One region of the Halomonas sp. ND22Bw genome, then DNA from elsewhere that is predicted to be linked to it. Evidence: predicted binding sites of a transcription regulator. Region 1 holds the regulator's gene; each other region holds the start of a gene.
What was found. Region 1 encodes FNR, which switches genes on or off when oxygen is low (the NO sensors DNR and NnrR bind a similar motif). Its sites were predicted from a motif close to TTGATNTANATCAA; they were not measured.
Positions count from the first base shown of each region.

Region 2: ccoM (cytochrome c oxidase subunit CcoM) is a predicted target of FNR. The motif match lies at 3,239-3,252, and genes of this name have one in related genera.
Region 3: cyoA (ubiquinol oxidase subunit II) is a predicted target of FNR. The motif match lies at 3,276-3,289, and genes of this name have one in related genera.

Region 1 covers NZ_PXWD01000002.1:327,805-333,356, forward strand. The annotation lists gene CVH10_RS04350 (putative nucleotidyltransferase substrate binding domain-containing protein) at 1-256, shown strand, start outside; gene CVH10_RS04355 (DNA polymerase III subunit epsilon) at 298-918, shown strand; gene ttcA (tRNA 2-thiocytidine(32) synthetase TtcA) at 1,005-1,919, shown strand; gene fnr (fumarate/nitrate reduction transcriptional regulator Fnr) at 2,044-2,787, opposite strand; gene CVH10_RS04370 (hypothetical protein) at 2,857-3,825, opposite strand; gene CVH10_RS04375 (sulfite exporter TauE/SafE family protein) at 3,914-4,636, opposite strand; gene ccoS (cbb3-type cytochrome oxidase assembly protein CcoS) at 4,633-4,875, opposite strand; gene CVH10_RS04385 (heavy metal translocating P-type ATPase) at 4,872-5,552, opposite strand, start outside.
Region 2 covers NZ_PXWD01000008.1:152,760-158,311, reverse strand. The annotation lists gene CVH10_RS11975 (acetyl-CoA hydrolase/transferase family protein) at 1-254, opposite strand, end outside; gene CVH10_RS11970 (proline--tRNA ligase) at 504-2,216, shown strand; gene CVH10_RS11965 (lytic transglycosylase domain-containing protein) at 2,356-2,907, shown strand; gene ccoM (cytochrome c oxidase subunit CcoM) at 3,007-3,126, opposite strand; gene CVH10_RS11960 (peptidylprolyl isomerase) at 3,446-3,952, opposite strand; gene rfaH (transcription/translation regulatory transformer protein RfaH) at 3,990-4,532, opposite strand; gene CVH10_RS11950 (MFS transporter) at 4,682-5,552, shown strand, end outside.
Region 3 covers NZ_PXWD01000005.1:190,599-196,150, reverse strand. The annotation lists gene CVH10_RS09080 (NupC/NupG family nucleoside CNT transporter) at 1-300, opposite strand, end outside; gene CVH10_RS09075 (outer membrane protein OmpK) at 379-1,206, opposite strand; gene CVH10_RS09070 (DeoR family transcriptional regulator) at 1,484-2,206, shown strand; gene CVH10_RS09065 (CBS domain-containing protein) at 2,315-2,995, shown strand; gene cyoA (ubiquinol oxidase subunit II) at 3,329-4,333, shown strand; gene cyoB (cytochrome o ubiquinol oxidase subunit I) at 4,337-5,552, shown strand, end outside.

The sequences.
Region 1 (5,552 bases):
CCTGGCCGCCGACGGGCGGCTCGAGGAGCGCTTCGCCGAAGACCTGGGGGAGGCGCTGTCGCTGTTCACCCAGCTGCGCCTCGAGCAGCAGCTGGCGCGGCTGGAGGGCGACGGCGGCGACGAGAACGGCGAGCCGGACCGGGTCGTGGTCCAGTCGCTGTCGTCGCTGGAGCGTGACCTGCTGCGCGAGGCGCTGCACATCGTCAAGGACTTCAAGCAGCGGATTTCCCATCGTTATCACCTCGAATACACCTGAGGTGGCCGGCCGCCGCCTCGCGACACGACAAGGACATCGACATGCTCAAGACCCTGCGCCGCCTGGTCGACCGCCACCGCCACGCCCATGGCCAGTATGGCTGGCTGTTCCGCCCCTATACGGGGGAGGAGCTGGTGGCGCTGGCCGTGCAGTCGACCGGCGGCGACGTGCGCAGCGCCGAGCCGCTGGCGATCGCCGCGGTGCGCCTGCGCGGCGATCGGGTGCTGACCAGCGAGTCGCTGGAGCTGCGGCTGGCGCGCCCGGAAGGCGTGGACGCCGAGGTGCTGCGGCGTCACGGCCTGCGCGGCATCGATCTCGACGACGGCGTGACGCTCGACCAGGCCCTGGCGCGGCTGCTCGACTTCGTCGGCAATCGCCCGCTGGTCGGCTGGCGGCTGGATCGCGACCTGGCGTTGCTGAACCGCCCGCTGCGCGCCCGATTCGGCTTCGACCTGCCCAATGCCGGCATCGACCTGGTCCAGCGTTACCAGCGTTACCATCATCATTCGCGGCTCGAGGTGGCGCCGGCCTTCGAGCGGGTCGCCGCGCAGCTCGAGGTGCCGCTGATGGGGCGCCACAGCGTGCTGGGCACCGCCGTGACCACGGCCCTGATGCACCTGCGGCTGGACCGCGACGCGCTGCTCGAGCGCCGCAGCGGCTGAGCGCGCGCCACGTCGCCAGCCTGGCGGCAGGGTGGTAGGATAGGCGCCCTTTCCCTTTCCCCGATTGCCCTGGCAGCGCCCCGACCATGCAAGATGCCGTGACCTTCGATCCCCGTCCCGCCGATGAGGCCGCTTCGGCCGAGCCGTCGACCCCGTCCGCCGAGGCGCCCGACGCCAAGGCCAAGCGCGAGTTCAACAAGCTGCAGAAGCGTCTGCGGCGCCAGGTCGGCAACGCCATCATCGACTTCGACATGATCCGCGAGGGCGACAAGGTGATGGTGTGCCTGTCCGGCGGCAAGGACAGCTACACCATGCTGGAGATCCTGCGGAATCTGCAGCGCAACGCGCCGGTGAACTTCTCGCTGGTGGCGGTGAACCTCGACCAGAAGCAGCCCGGCTTCCCCGAGCATGTGCTGCCCGAGTACCTGGATGGGCTCGGCGTCGATTACCATATCCTCGAGCGCGACACCTACTCGGTGGTCAAGGAGAAGACCCCGGAAGGCAAGACCACCTGCGCGCTGTGCTCGCGGCTGCGCCGCGGCTCCCTCTATGGCTATGCCGAGGAGATCGGTGCCACCAAGATCGCGCTCGGTCATCATCGCGAGGACATCCTCGAGACGCTGTTCCTCAACATGTTCTTCGGCGGCAGCCTCAAGTCGATGCCGCCCAAGCTGCTCTCCGACGACGGCAAGAATATCGTCATCCGCCCGCTGGCCTACTGCCGCGAGGCCGACATCGCCGAGTTCTCGGAGCGCATGGCCTTCCCGATCATCCCCTGCAACCTGTGCGGCTCGCAGCCCAACCTGCAGCGCCAGGTGGTCAAGGAAATGCTGGCCGAGTGGGAGGCCAAGCATCCCGGCCGCCTGGAGAGCATGTTCAAGGCGGTGACCAACGTCGCCCCCTCGCAGCTGGCCGACCGCGAGCTGTTCGACTTCGCCGGTCTGGAGGAGAAGCAGGCGAAGATGCAGGCCGACCGCATCGATCTGCACCAGGAGCGATAAGCGGGAAGCTTGGAGCGCGGCACTTCGTGCCGGGAGAGGGAAGAACCCAACAAAGACCGCCCCCATGTGCTGCCGGCCATGGGGGCGGTGCGTTTTCCGGCTTCCCGCTCGCGGCGAAGGCGCGTCAGCGGCAGCCCTCTTCCTCGGCCAGCTCGGCCAGGGCGTCCAGGTCGAGGATGTTCACCTCGCGGCCGGAGACGGCCACCAGGCCCTGCTGCTGGAAGCGGCCCAGGATGCGGCTGACGGTTTCCACGGCCAGCCCCAGGTAGTTGCCGATGTCGGCCCGGGACATGGAGAGCCGGAAGCTGTAGGCGGAGTAGCCGCGGCGCCGGAAGCGGTCGGAGAGGCTGGCGAAGAAGGTGGCCAGCCGCTGGTCGGCGGTCTTGCGCGACAGCAGGCGCATCATGCGGCGGTCGTCGCGCATTTCCTTGCTCATGCTGCGGTAGAGCTGGGCGCGCAGCTCCGGCAGGCTTTCCGACAGGGCATCCAGGCGATCGAAGGGGATCTCGCACACGGTGGTGGTCTCGAGCGCGATGACCGAGCCGGGATAGGTCGACTCGTCGATGCCGTCCAGCCCCACCAGTTCGCTGGGCAGATAGAAGTTGGTCAGCTGATCCATGCCGCCGCCTTCGCTGGTGATCTGCTTGAGGCTGCCGGAGCGAACCGCATAGACGCTGGTGAAGGGGCTGCCCTGACGGAACAGCGACTCGCCCTTCTTGAGCGGCGGACGGCGGCGGATGATGGCATCGAACTGATCGATGTCCTCGAGTTCGAGGGCCAGGGGCAGGCACAGGGAACTCAGGCTGCAGGTCCGGCAGCGGGTCTCGTGCAGCAGTGAGCGGCGCCTGCCGGCTGCGATATCGGGCATGCTGTCCTCCTTGATCGGGGCTTGCCTCCCCCATTATGGCGGATAGCACCCGCCCGGGCATAGCATCCCTTAGCCGTGTCCTGTGCCCGAACGGCGGCAGCGCGACCAGTGCCCCGATGCGGTGGCCAGTCGCCCCTCATCCAGCGCCGCGGCATAGTCCTCGGCCGAGCCGGCGTTGCAGGCCACGGCGTCGGGCAGCCGCGAGATGGCACCGGGGCCAAGCCCCAGCCGGTCGCGGGCCTGCTCGCGTCGCGTCTGCGCCCGGGCGTCCTCCAGCGCGGCGCCGTGGCGGGCGTAGAACCCGCCTCCCAGCGACCGATAGCCGTTTCCGGCCAGGCGGTCCTCGATCCGAGCCAGCAGTGTCGCCGGCAGCGTCGACTCGCCTTCCTGCCAGGCGGGGTCCGGGCGCAGCGAGAGGCGTGGCGGCGTCATGGCCATCAGCGTGGCGAGCGCCGCGGCGGCCTCCTGCTCGGGCGTCGCCGGCGGCACGATCAGCACCAGGTTCAGCGAGTGCCAGCCCATGCGAACGGTCTCGTCGAGCAGCGGCTCGATGCGTGACTGCAGCCGCGTCAGGGCTTCCGGGCGGTCGGCCCTCGGCAGGCGCATGACCAGCTTCAGGCGGTTGAAGCCCAGTGCTTCCAGATGGCGCAGGGTGAGAAGATCCGTGGCACGGGGATCGAGTTCGACGGTGAAGTCGCGCCAATGTCCCGATTCGAAGGGAAAGCGCGAGGCCAGCCGATCGACCAGCCCGCTCATCCGCGACAGGCTCAGCCAGGGGGGCAGGCTGCCGCCCCAGTGCAGGGCCTCGAGCCGTCGATCGGGGGCGAGGCAGCGTCGCACCAGCACCATCTCGCGATCCAGTCGGGCCAGGTCGACTTCGAACGGGTCCATGCCCTTGGCGTGATCGACGCGCGCGTCGCCATCGTGGCGCAGCGGCAGGCGCAGATGCAGCGACAGGGGACGGGCGTCGGCGTTGCTGGCGGCCAGCGCCGCGGCGTAGTCGTCGGCGCCGAAGTCGGAAGGAGCGGTGACGGGCATGGCAGGATTCCGGGAGTGCATGCCATCAGGCTAGCGGTCGCGGAAGCGGGCGGTGTTGCGCTGGGTCAAGCGCGACGGCGAAAGCGGTTCAGTGCTGCCCGGCGTGACCGGCCTCATGGGGCATCGCGCCCGGCCACAGCCCCCACAGCTGCCACAGGGCGAAGCCGATGATCGTCAGTGCCGCCAGGGTGCGGGTGGCCGGGTGGCGGATCAGGCCGCCCAGCCGACGCGCGGCCAGGCCGGTGGCCAGCAGCGCCGGCAGGGTGCCGAGTCCGAAGGCGCCCATCAGCGCCGCGCCGCGCAGCGGATCGGCGCTGGCCAGGCTCCAGGTCAGCATCGAGTAGACCAGTCCGCAGGGCAGCCAGCCCCAGACGGCGCCCAGGGCCATCGCCTGGGGCACCGTCACGACCGGCATCAGTCGCCGTCCGAGGGGCTCCAGGCGGCGCCACAGGCGCTTGCCGAGGGCCTCCAGCCTCAGCAGCCCCTTCCACCAGTCGGCGATGTAGAGCGCCATCAGGATCAGCATCGTCGCGGCCAGCACCTGCAGCGCCAGGCGCACCCCGGGGGCCAGCCCGACCAGGGTGCCGAGCCCGGCGGCCAGGGCGCCCGCGAGCACGTAGCTGGCGATGCGCCCCAGGTTGTAGCCCAGCAGCAGGCCGCCGAGCCGGGCCGGATGGCGCAGGCTGGGCGGCACGGCGAAACTCAGGGCGCTCATGATGCCGCCGCACATGCCGATGCAGTGGGCGCCGCCGAGCAGGCCGAAGACGAAGGCCGCGGCCAGCGGTGGCAGGTCGAGTCCGGTGGGGTTCATCGGGCGTCCTTGTCGCTGTCCTTGTCCCGGGTTCGGTCACGGTCGGGGGCGGCGTTCGGCTCGCCCGCATCGTGCGCTGGGCCTGGCCCTTGCGGCGGGTCGTCATCGTCGAACAGGATGCGATGCGCCGGGCCTTCCAGGTCCTCGAACTGGTCGTGGCGCACGGCCCAGAAGAAGGCCCAGACGGCCAGGCCGAGCAGGATCAGCGACAGCGGTATCAGCAGGTAGAGAATGCTCATGATGCCTCCCGGGCGAGGGTATGCTCGGCGCGCCGCTGGCGGGCCAGCCTCAGGGCATTGGCGACCACCACCAGCGAACTCGCCGACATGCCCAGCGCCGCCAGCCAGGGGGGCACCCAGCCCAGCGCCGCCGGGGGCAGGGCCAGCAGGTTGTAGGCCAGCGCCCAGCCCAGGTTCTGGCGGATGATGCGCCGCGTGGCGCGGCCGACGTCGAGCGCTTCGACCAGCCGCCCGAGATGGGGGCCGAGCAGCACGGCGTCGGCCCGGGTGCGGGCCAGGTCGGTGGCCGCGTTCATGGCGAAGGCGATGTCGGCGCCGGCCAGCACCGGGATGTCGTTGATGCCGTCGCCGACCATGGCCACCCGCTGGCCCTCGGCCTGGCAGTCGCGCAGCCGAGCGAGCTTGTCCTCGGGGCTCGCGCCGGCGCGCCACTCGGCGATGCCCAGTCGCTCGGCCAGCGCCCGGGTGGGCCCCTCGGCGTCGCCGGACAGCAGTTCCACCGCGATGCCTCGCGCCGCCAGGGCGGCGACGGTGGCGGCGGCATCTTCCCGAGGCTGGTCGCCCAGGGCGAACCAGGCCCGTGGCTCGCCGTCCTCGGCCAGCAGCAGCCAGTGGCCGATCTCGGCACCGCTGTCCGGATTCGTCGGCACTCGGTCCGGGGCCGCGAAGTCGGGCCG
Region 2 (5,552 bases), on a different contig from region 1:
TTGGCCTCGGTGAGCAGGCGGTCCAGGTCGTTGCCGAGCGACGCCCCGGTCATCAGGGTGATCGACAGCGGATCGCGGGCGGCCCGCTCGGCCAGCGCCAGCGGCACCGCCTTGGCTTCGCCGGCCCGGGTGAAACCGCTCATCCCGACCGTCATGCCATCCTCGATCAGCGCCGCGGCCTGTTCGGCCGAACGGAGCCTGTCATGCCATTGCGGCCAGCGGCAGCGCTGCCGGATGCGATCGTCGTCGTACACGCCTGCAATCTCCTCGTCGGTGGGGAAGGAACCGTCGGAAGCGACCGGCGGCCTAGCTTAATCATTTCACGCTAATAGATTGCCAGCTACACATGTCCGCCCGCCTTCGACCAAAGGCGTAGCCGCGCCGGCGCCTCGCGTCGCTTTTGCCGCCACTCGCGCTTGGTCGTACAATGCCGTTCAATTCGGGCCGCTCATATCCGGTCGGCCCCCCCCTCTATATGACGCTTTCGAGGATATCCGCGACCCATGCGCGCCACGCAACTGTTGATCTCCACCCTCAAGGAAACGCCCGCCGACGCCGAAGTGGTCAGCCATCAGCTGATGCTGCGCGCGGGGATGATCCGCCGCCTGACCTCGGGGCTCTACACCTGGCTGCCGCTGGGCCTTCGCACCCTGCGCAAGGTCGAGCGCATCGTCCGCGAGGAGATGGATCGCGCCGGTGGCCAGGAAGTGCTGATGCCGGCCGTGCAGCCCGCCGAGCTGTGGCAGGAATCCGGCCGTTGGGACCAGTACGGGCCCGAGCTGCTGCGCCTCAAGGACCGCCACGAGCGCGACTACTGCGTCGGGCCGACCCACGAGGAAGTGATCACCGACCTGGTGCGCCGCGAGATCGCCAGCTACAAGCAGCTGCCGTCGAACTTCTATCAGATCCAGACCAAGTTCCGCGACGAGATCCGCCCGCGCTTCGGCGTGATGCGCTCCCGCGAGTTCGTGATGAAGGACGCCTACTCCTTCCACATCGACGAAGCCTCGCTGATGGACACCTATCAGGTGATGTACGACACCTACGTGCGCATCTTCACCCGCCTGGGGCTCGACTTCCGCCCGGTGATCGCCGACAACGGCTCCATCGGCGGCACCGGCTCCCACGAGTTCCACGTGCTGGCCGACTCCGGCGAGGACGACATCGTGTTCTCCACCGAGTCCGACTACGCCGCCAACATGGAGAAGGCCGAAGCGCTGGCGCCCCAAGGCGAGCGCGCCGCCCCGAGCGAGGAGCTGCGCCTGGTCGACACGCCGGATGCCAAGACCATCGCCGCGCTGGTCGAGCAGCACGGCCTGCCGATCGAGAAGACCATCAAGACGCTGATGGTGCACGCCACCGAGGGCGGCCTGATCGCGCTGCTGGTGCGCGGCGACCACGAGCTCAACGAGGTCAAGGCCGAGAACCTGCCCGAGGTGGCGAGCCCGCTGACCATGGGCACCGAGGAAGAGATCCGCGCGGCGGCCGGCGCCGGCCCCGGCTCGCTGGGCCCGGTGAACCTCGACATGCCGGTCGTCATCGACCGCAGCGTGGCGATGATGAGCGACTTCGGCGCCGGCGCCAACGTCGACGGCAAGCACTACTTCGGCATCAACTGGGAGCGCGACCTGCCGCTGCCCAAGGTCGCCGACCTGCGCAACGTGGTCGAGGGCGATCCTTCCCCGGACGGCCAGGGCACGCTGTCGATCAAGCGCGGCATCGAGGTCGGGCACGTCTTCCAGCTGGGCCAGAAGTACAGCGAAGCGATGAATGCCACCGTACTGGACGCCAACGGCAAGGCCGCGCACCCCTGGATGGGCTGTTACGGTATCGGGGTAAGCCGGGTCGTGGCCGCCGCCATCGAGCAGAACCATGACGACGGCGGCATCATCTGGCCGGACGCCATCGCGCCCTTCCACGTCACCGTGGTGCCGATGAACGCTCACAAGTCGCAGCGCGTGCGCGAGGAAAGCGAGCGTCTCTATCAGGAGCTCAGCGCCGCCGGCTTCGACGTGCTGCTCGACGATCGCGACCTGCGCCCCGGCGTGCGTTTCGCCGACCAGGAACTGATGGGCATTCCCCATCGCCTGGTGGTCGGCGACCGCGGGCTGGACAAGGGTGAACTGGAGTACAAGGGACGCCGTGACAGCGACGCCACCATGGTCCCCGCCGGGGACATCCTCGCCTTCCTGCGCGAGAAGATCGACGCCCGGTAAGCGGCGTCTGACGGCCGCCCTGGCGGCGGCCGCCTCCCTGCTGCTGGCGACGCCGCTCGCCGCCCAGCCGCTCGAGGGCCCGACGGGCAGCGACTTCCTCGATGCCCTCTCCGCGCGCCCGGTCCTGGACCGGGCGCCGGTGGTTCAGGCCCTGCCGCCGCCCCCCGCCACGCTGCGCCCGACCCTGGACGGCGCCCGGCAGACGCCGCGCTCGCCCGCCGAGGTGTGGGCGGCCCGCCAGTGGATCAACGACATGGCACCGCGCCTGGCGCGCTACGTGCCCGATGCCGATCGTCGCCAGACGCTGCTGGCCCGCATCCATCAGGAGGCGAGCCTGGCCGGCCTCCCGCCTTCGCTGGTGCTGTCGGTCATTCAGGTCGAGAGCGCCTTCCGCGCCGAGGCGGTATCCTCGGCCGGCGCCGTGGGGCTGATGCAGATCATGCCGTTCTGGATCCGGGAGCTCGGGCTGCCCGCCGACGACCTCAAGGACCCCATCCGCAACCTGCGCTACGGCTGCACGATACTGGCCCACTACCTGGCGGTGGAGGACGGCGATCTCACCCGCGCCCTGGCCCGCTACAACGGCAGCCTGGGCAGGACCTGGTATCCCGAGCGAGTGATGCGCGCCCTGGCCCGACGCTGGACGCCCGCGGCGCCCGGCCTGCCGGAACGCCTGACCGCCGACCGTTGAGCAAGCCTCTCCCCGGACGACGCACAAAAAAAAGCCGGCCCCGAAGGGTCGGCCTAGTGGGGGGAATCCCCCCTCCCCTGACGACGGTGGAACGGTGGATCAGCGCTTCTTGTTGCGACGATGGTGGTCGCGGATGACGAAGGCAATCCAGCCGCCCATGAAGGCGATCATCATGCCGACGGTGGCAAGCCCGAAGATCACGGCATCATCCCAGTACATGGTGCTTGCCTCCCGTCGCGATGTGATGACTCCACTCTAGCGACCCGACACGGGCGATACGCTGATCTGCGTCAAGTGCGCCGCCCGGTGCGCACCTGCCGGCCGCACGGGCTTGATCCAGGTCAGTTCCACGACCGCACGACGTACCCGAGGAAAGATCATCGGCCCCGGAAACGGTGCCGCATCGCGCTGAAGGGCAGCAAGAAGGGAGGACGGGAGGAAGGAAGACAGGGCGGGAGAGAAAGACAGGGCGGGAGAGAAAGAGGGGAACACGCGGCCACGCCGATGAGGACGCGGCCGGCGCTCTCGGGTCAAACGCTCAGATCACCTTCTTGTCTTCCACCTGGTCCGGCGTGGTGCCTGGCGGCAGCGGATGGCCCTTGGCCAGCTCGGCACGAGTGGCCTCGCGCACCTCCAGTACCTCAAGCCGATAGTGCAGGGTGCGTCCGGCCAGCGGATGATTGGTATCGATCCGCACGCCGTCGTCGCGCACCTCGAGCACGGTGACGATCTCCGGGCCGTCGTCGCCACGGGTCTGGAAGCGCATGCCCGGGGCAAGGTCGGGCACCGGGAAGGCATCGCGGCCGACCTCGCGCACCAGCGCCTCGTCGCGCCGACCGTAGGCCTCGTCGGGGGCCAGGGTCACCTCGATCTCGGCGCCGGCCTCGCTGCCGGCCAGGGCGCGCTCCAGCCCGGCCATCAGGTTATCGTGGCCGTGCAGGTATTCGAGCGGTTTCTGACGGGCACGGGAATCGTCGAGGATCTGGCCGTCCTCGTCGCTCAGCACGTAGTGCAGGATCACGACCCGCTGGGGGGCGATGGTCATGGGACCTCCGGTACGGGGAAATGAAAGGAGAATCGTATCAGTCGCGGCGGCGCAGCCGGGAGACGGGCATTTCCAGGCGCTGCTGCTGATGCAGCATGTTGAGCAGCACGATGGCGCGCTCCTCGCCCTTGTGACTGGCGAAGACCGCCTGGAGGTCCTTGAACGGCCCCTCGGTGATCTCCACCGTCTCGCCGGCGCGGAAATAGACGTGAGCGACGTCGTCGTCATCCTGGCTGGCCTGGCGGCGCAGGGCCTCGATCAGCCCGTCACCGACCGCCACCGGCATCTCGCCGCCGAAGGTCACGAGCTTGAGCACGCCCCGCGTCGAGCGGATCGGTCGCCAGTTGCTGACCAGCCGGTCGAGGCGGATGAACAGGTAATAGGGGAAGAGCGGCTCGCTCACCCATTCGAGCTTGCCTCGGCGCTTCTTCTGCACTTCTAGAACAGGATGGAAGACCTCGTAGCCCTGGTTGCCCAGATGCTCGGCGGCCCGGAAGGACTCGCCGCCCTTGCACTGGATCGCATACCAGCGCGGCACCGCGTCCTCGGCGCCCTCGAGAGAAAGGTCGTCATCTCGCATGTCGTCGATCGTCTCTGGCTGGTGTCGGCGCCGGGGCTCTGCAACAATCGGCGGCGCGCGCCGCCGGCGTCACCGGGCCCCGTCGAGGGCGACATCTTAGCATCGATGGCCCGGCGCGTGACCTGACCCATCGCAAGGAGAGCCCCGCCATGCCGACCCCCACCGCGCACCGCAGCTGGCGCAGCGCCCTGTCGGTCTATCTGCGCGCCCCGGTACTGACAATGCTGTTCCTGGGCTTCTCGGCGGGCCTGCCCTTCCTGCTGGTGTTCTCCACTCTCTCGGCCTGGCTGCGCAGCGACGGCGTCGAGGTGGCGGCGATCGGCTTCTTCGCCTGGATCGGCATCCTCTACTCGATCAAGTTCTTCTGGGCGCCGGTGGTCGACCGCCTGGCGCTGCCCGGCCTGACCCGCTGGCTCGGCCAGCGCCGCGGCTGGATGCTGCTGGCCCAGGCGATGATCGCCGCAGGACTGGCGGGGCTGTCGAGTCTCGATCCGCCGAACCAGCTGCCGCTGGTGGCGCTGTTCGCGCTGCTGGTGGCCTTCGGCTCGGCGACCCAGGACATTTCCATCGACGCCTTTCGCATCGAGTCGGCGCCGGAGGATCTGCAGGCGGCCATGGCCTCGACCTATATCATCGGCTATCGCGGCGGGCTGATCGCCGCCGGGGCGGGAGCGCTCTACCTGGCCTCGCTGGTGTCCTGGCACGTCGCCTACCTGGCGATGGCGGCGCTGATGGCAGTGGGCATGCTGACGGTGCTGGTGCGCCCGGAGCCCGAACGCCAGGCGCTCGCCACCCAGCTGATCCACGAGCCACGGGTACGGGCCTTCCTGCGTGCCAGCCGCGGCCGACCGGCCTGGCTGCGCCGCCTGGGCGCCTGGGTGATCGGCGCGGTAGTCTGCCCGTTCACCGACTTCTTCGGCCGGCACGGGCTCAAGGCGCTATGGCTACTGGCCTTCGTGGCGGTGTTCCGGATCAGCGACCTGGCCATGGCGTCCATGGCCAATCCGCTCTACATCGACC
Region 3 (5,552 bases), on a different contig from region 1:
GATGATGACCGGCAGCACCTTGACCGCGAAGATGAAGCCGGAGGCCTCGGCGTTGGCCAGGCCGCCGAACACGAAGTCGATGCCGTCGTTGGCGTAGAGTACCACCTGGCTGACGGCATCCGAGACGGTGGCGAGCACCGCCTGACCGGCCGGGACGTAGAGCACGAAGGCGCCGATGCCGGCCTGGATGGCGAAAGCGCCGCCCACGGTGCGCAGGCGGATCGCGCGGCGATTGCTGGAGAAGAGCACGGCGATGGCGATCAGCGTCAGCATGCCGATCAGGCTCATGAGCAAGGTCATGGGGATGTCCTTGTGGTTGATGGCCGAGGCGCACGGGTCGCGCCTCGGGGCCGGCGATGGGTCACGAGGCGCGGGAGGTTACAGGAAGTTGACCTTGACGGTATAGATCATCGCGTTCTGATAGTCGCCGGCGGTGCCCAGCTTGTTGTTCGCGTAGCGGTACTGCACGCCGGTGGTGATCTCCTCGATGGGGTGCCACCACAGCGCCACGGCGCCGTTGGTGCCCACTTCGCTGGCCGGGCCGTTGACGTAGTTCCTGCGCAGGTACTCGTCGTCGCGCTCGAAGGTCTGCTCGTGCCAGTTGGTCAGGCTGAAGGCCTCGCCGAAGGCCTCGAAGTCGTAGCCTAGCACCCAGCCGGCCATGTAGCCGTTCTCGCCGCTGTAGCTGTTGCCGTCGCTCTCGACCCAGGCCTTGCCGATGAACGGCTTGAACCACAGGCCGTTGGCGAAGGTGTGGCGATAGCCGAGGCCGGCGATGCGGTCCTGCTCCTCGCTGTCGAAGCCGTAGTCGCGGAAATCGTAGACGTGGAAGTACAGCGAGAAGGGGGTATCGCCGAGGTAGATGTGCGAGGTGACCTTGGCGGCGCTGCGGCGGTTGTCGCGGCCGTCTTCCTCGGACATGTCGTTCTGCGGGTTCTCGAAATCGTAGAAGCCGTAGAACTCGCCCCAGTCGAAGCCGACGCCGCCTTCGAGCTCGAGGTAGAAGAAGTCGCCCTTGGCGGCGTTGCTCGCGGTGCGTGCCTCGGTGCCGTCGGACCAGTCGAGGTAGTTGATCGAGGCGTTGGCGAACGACCACTGGGGGGTGAAGGCCGAGGCGTTGTCGGAGGCGGCGGCGGGCAGGGCGGTGGCGCCCAGCAGCAGGCCGGCCAGTGAGACGCGGTGGCAGGGGGCGAGGGAAATCGGCATGGGGATGGCTTCTCTGAACGTTGTCGATGATGGTTGTTGTCGGGTGAGGTGCCTGGCACGCGGCCAGCCGTCGCTCACGTCGACGGGGAGATCATGAGCCCGGTCGTGAGGGGCGAACGGGATGGCGAGCGGCGAGCTTGTTATTTGAGTAACATGACAATGTTATTTTAATCACATTTGGCGCCGCAACCCTGCGAAGGAGGGTGGCGTCAACGCGGAGCACGAGTGCGGCGCCGGCCGCCTCGAGGGATGTGGACAGCACCAGGAGAGGGACACGTTGAACGAACGAAGTGAAGGGCGGCTGATGCGCCTGCAGCATGCGCTGGGGCAGGGTGGCAGCCTGCGTCTGGCCGAGGCGGCGGCCCTGTGCGGGGTGTCGGAGATGACGATTCGACGCGACCTGGCGGGGTCCGACGGCAGCCTGGCGCTGATCGGCGGCCATCTGATGCTGGCCGGCGACCCGCGTCATGCCCCGGTCTACGACCTGGCCGTGCAGCGCGACCGCAACGCCGAGGCCAAGCGGCGGCTGTGCGAGCGGGCGCTGGCCACGCTGGAAGAGGGAGACACCCTGTTCATCGACTGCGGCACGACCCTTGCGCCGCTGGCGGCCAGCCTGCCCGACGACATGTCGCTGACGGTGGTGACCTATGCGCTGAACATCGCCGAGGCGGTCAGCAAGCGCCCCGGGGTGCGGTTGTGGCTGCTGGGTGGGGTCTATCATGCCTCGTCGCGCTCGTTCTCCAGCGACGACATGAGCGAGACGATCCGGGGCTTCGGGATCAACAAGGCGTTCCTGACCGCGGCCGGCGTGGACGAGCGCCAGGGGCTGAGCTGCTTCCACTTCCACGAGGTGGCGCCCAAGCAGGCGGCGATCGCCACCGCCCAGCGCAGGGTGCTGGTGGTGGATGCCAGCAAGCAGGGCATGGTGCGCCCGGCGCGCTTCGCCGGACTCGAGGAGGTGGATCAGGTGATCGCCGAGGAAGCGGGCGACGGCGACTGAGAGCGTCTCGAGACTTGCTCGTGGTCAAGGACGAGTGGCGGGAAGTTGCTATGTTGAGGGGGCGGGGAGCGTCCTCGCATTCACTCTCATCGCCTCGGAGGAGTTGCCATGCGCGCCGCAGATGTCATGACCCCACACGTGATCACCGTGTCGCCGAACAGCGAGGTGCGCGAGATTGCCAGCCTGCTGCTGGAGCACGGCATCAGCGCCGTGCCGGTGGTCGACGAGGACGAGCGGGTGCTGGGCATCGTCAGCGAGGGCGACCTGATTCGCCGCGCGGAAGACGAGCGGCGCGACAAGGCCTGGTGGCTGCGCATGTTCGAGGTCAACGACCCCGGCGAGTACGTCAAGACCCATGGCCGCCTGGCCCACGAGATCATGACCCGCGAACCGGTCACCATCGATGAGGACAAGCCGGTTCACGAGATCGCGCGGCTGCTCGAGAAGCATCGCATCAAGCGGGTGCCGGTGGTGCGCGATGGCAGGCTGGTGGGCATCGTCAGCCGGGCCAATCTGCTGCGCGGTTTCTCGGTGGCGGAACCCCGTGCCGCGGCGAGCGTCGAAGATCGCGAGATCCGCGATGCGATTCTCCAGGAGGTGGAGCGTCATACCGGGGTGATGGTCGAGCGCCTCAACATCATCGTCAGCGAGGGTGAGATTCAGCTGTGGGGGCTGGTCGACAGCCAGGAGCAGCGTCTCGCCGTGCAGGTGGCGGCGGAGAACGCGCCCGGCGCCCGCTCGGTGGAGAACCACATCGGCTTCATGCCCCGGGGCATGGGCGGCTACTGAGGCCATTGATTCTACAGCGGTTGCTCTGACGGCGACCCGAACGTTCCCTTCCGCGCCGGCGTCATCGCCGGTGCGACACGCTGCGGCAAATCGTCCCTTTCCTCCTTTCCTCGTTTACTACACAATACGTTCCCCGCGGCCGGACCCTTTCTCGCGCGCCCCATAGCGGCGTTCGCGGGGGTTTGGCCATGAGTGAGCCGAGCCCTTTCCACGATGGTTAGCCTTTGCTGCGGTCATGGGTCAACCGGCGCAGGACAGGTCTCGGTTTTGTGTAGCGTGCTTGCTACAAGTCAGCAGGATTTATCCTGTCGCCAAGCCTGACGAGGTCGAAACATGAATCGAACTCCCCCCCTGCGCAAGCTCGGAGTCTTGCTGCTGGCGGTGTTGCCCCTGGTGCTGGCAGGGTGCAGCTCGGCGCTGCTGGACCCCAAGGGCCAGATCGGGGAAGAACAGCGAACCCTGATCCTCACGTCCTTCGGTCTGATGCAGATCGTGGTCATTCCCGTGATCGTGATGACGCTGCTCTTCGCCTGGCGCTATCGCCGCAGTAACCGCGAAGCCTCCTACCGCCCGGATTGGCACCATTCCAATCTGATCGAGGCGGTCGTGTGGTTCATCCCCTGTGTGATCATCGTGTTCCTGGCCGTGCTGACCTGGTACACCTCGCACAGCCTTGACCCGCACAAGCCCATCGAGCCGACCGCAGAGCAGCAAGAGCCGATCGAGATCCAGGCGGTATCGCTGGACTGGAAATGGCTGTTCATCTATCCCGAGCAGGGCATCGCCACCGTCAACGAGCTGGCCTTCCCCGCGGATACGCCGGTCCGCTTCCGCGTGTCTTCCGGCTCGGTCATGAACGCCTTCTTCATCCCGCGTCTGGGCAGTCAGATCTATGCCATGGCCGGCATGGACAACGACGTGCACCTGGTCGCCGATGAGCCGGGCGTCTATCCCGGTCGCTCCACCAACTACAGCGGTGCGGGCTTCTCCGGCATGACCTTCGACGCCCATGTGGGCTCCCAGGAAGACTTCGAGGCCTGGGTGGCCAAGGTCCGCGAGTCGTCCGAGTCCCTGACCTACCCGGCGGAATACAACGAACTCGCTGCGCCTTCCGAGGACAACGAGATCCAGTATTTCTCCGAGGTATCCCCCTCTCTCTACGAGAGCATCATCAAGAGCTTCCATGCCGGCGGCGATCACGAGCAGCGCATGGCCCAGTACGCCGACAGCTACGCCGATGGCTTCGGTCACGGCGGTCACGGCGCTGGTCATGGCGACGATCACGGCGATTCGGCCGAGTCTCACGGCACGCCCATGAGCGCGGAGGCAGCGGAGTAAATCATGTTCGGAAAACTCAGCCTAGAGGCGATCCCGACGCACGATCCCATCATCATGACGACCATTACCGGTATCGTCCTGGGTGGGCTCGCGCTGGTGGCCGCCATCACCTACTTCAAGAAGTGGGGCTATCTGTGGAACGAGTGGGTCACCTCCGTCGACCACAAGAAGCTCGGCATCATGTACTTCATCGTGGCGCTGGTGATGCTGCTGCGCGGCTTCGCCGATGCGATCATGATGCGCTCCCAGCTGGCGATGGCGTCGGCCGGGGCCGAGGGCTTCCTGCCGCCCTCGCACTATGACCAGATCTTCACTGCCCACGGCGTGATCATGATCTTCTTCGTCGCCATGCCCATGGTCATCGGCCTGATGAACCTGGTGGTGCCGCTGCAGATCGGCGCGCGCGACGTGGCCTTCCCGTTCCTGAACAACCTGAGCTTCTGGCTGTTCGCGGCGGGCGTGATCCTGGTCAACGTCTCGCTGTTCGCCGGTGAGTTCGCCAAGACCGGCTGGCTGGCGTATGCGCCACTATCGGGGCTCGACTACAGTCCCGGCGTCGGCGTGGATTACTGGATCTGGGCGTTGCAGATATCCGGTATCGGCACGACCCTGACCGGCATCAACTTCTTCGTCACCATCCTGAAGATGCGCACCAAGGGCATGACCCTGTTCCGCATGCCCATCTTCACCTGGACCTCGCTGTGCGCGAACGTCCTGATCATCGCCTCGTTCCCGATCCTGACCGCCACCATCGCGCTGCTGACGCTGGATCGTTACCTGGGGATGAACTTCTTCACCACCGATCTCGGTGGCAACATGATGATGTACGTCAACCTCATCTGGGCCTGGGGCCATCCTGAGGTGTACATCCTGATCCTGCCGGCCTTCGGCGTGTTCTCCGAGGTCATCGCGACCTTCGCACGCAAGCGTCTGTTCGGCTACGGCACCATGGTGTGGGCGACCGTCGCCATCACCGTGCTGTCGTTCATCGTCTGGCTGCACCACTTCTTCACCATGGGCGCGGGCGCCAACGTCAATGCCTTCTTCGGCATCATGACGATGATCATCGCCATCCCCACCGGCGTGAAGATCTTCAACTGGCTGTTCACCATGTACCGCGGCCGGATCGAGTTCACCTCGCCGGTGCTGTGGACCCTGGGCTTCATCATCACCTTCTCCCTGGGTGGCATGACCGGTGTGATGCTGTCCATTCCGGCGG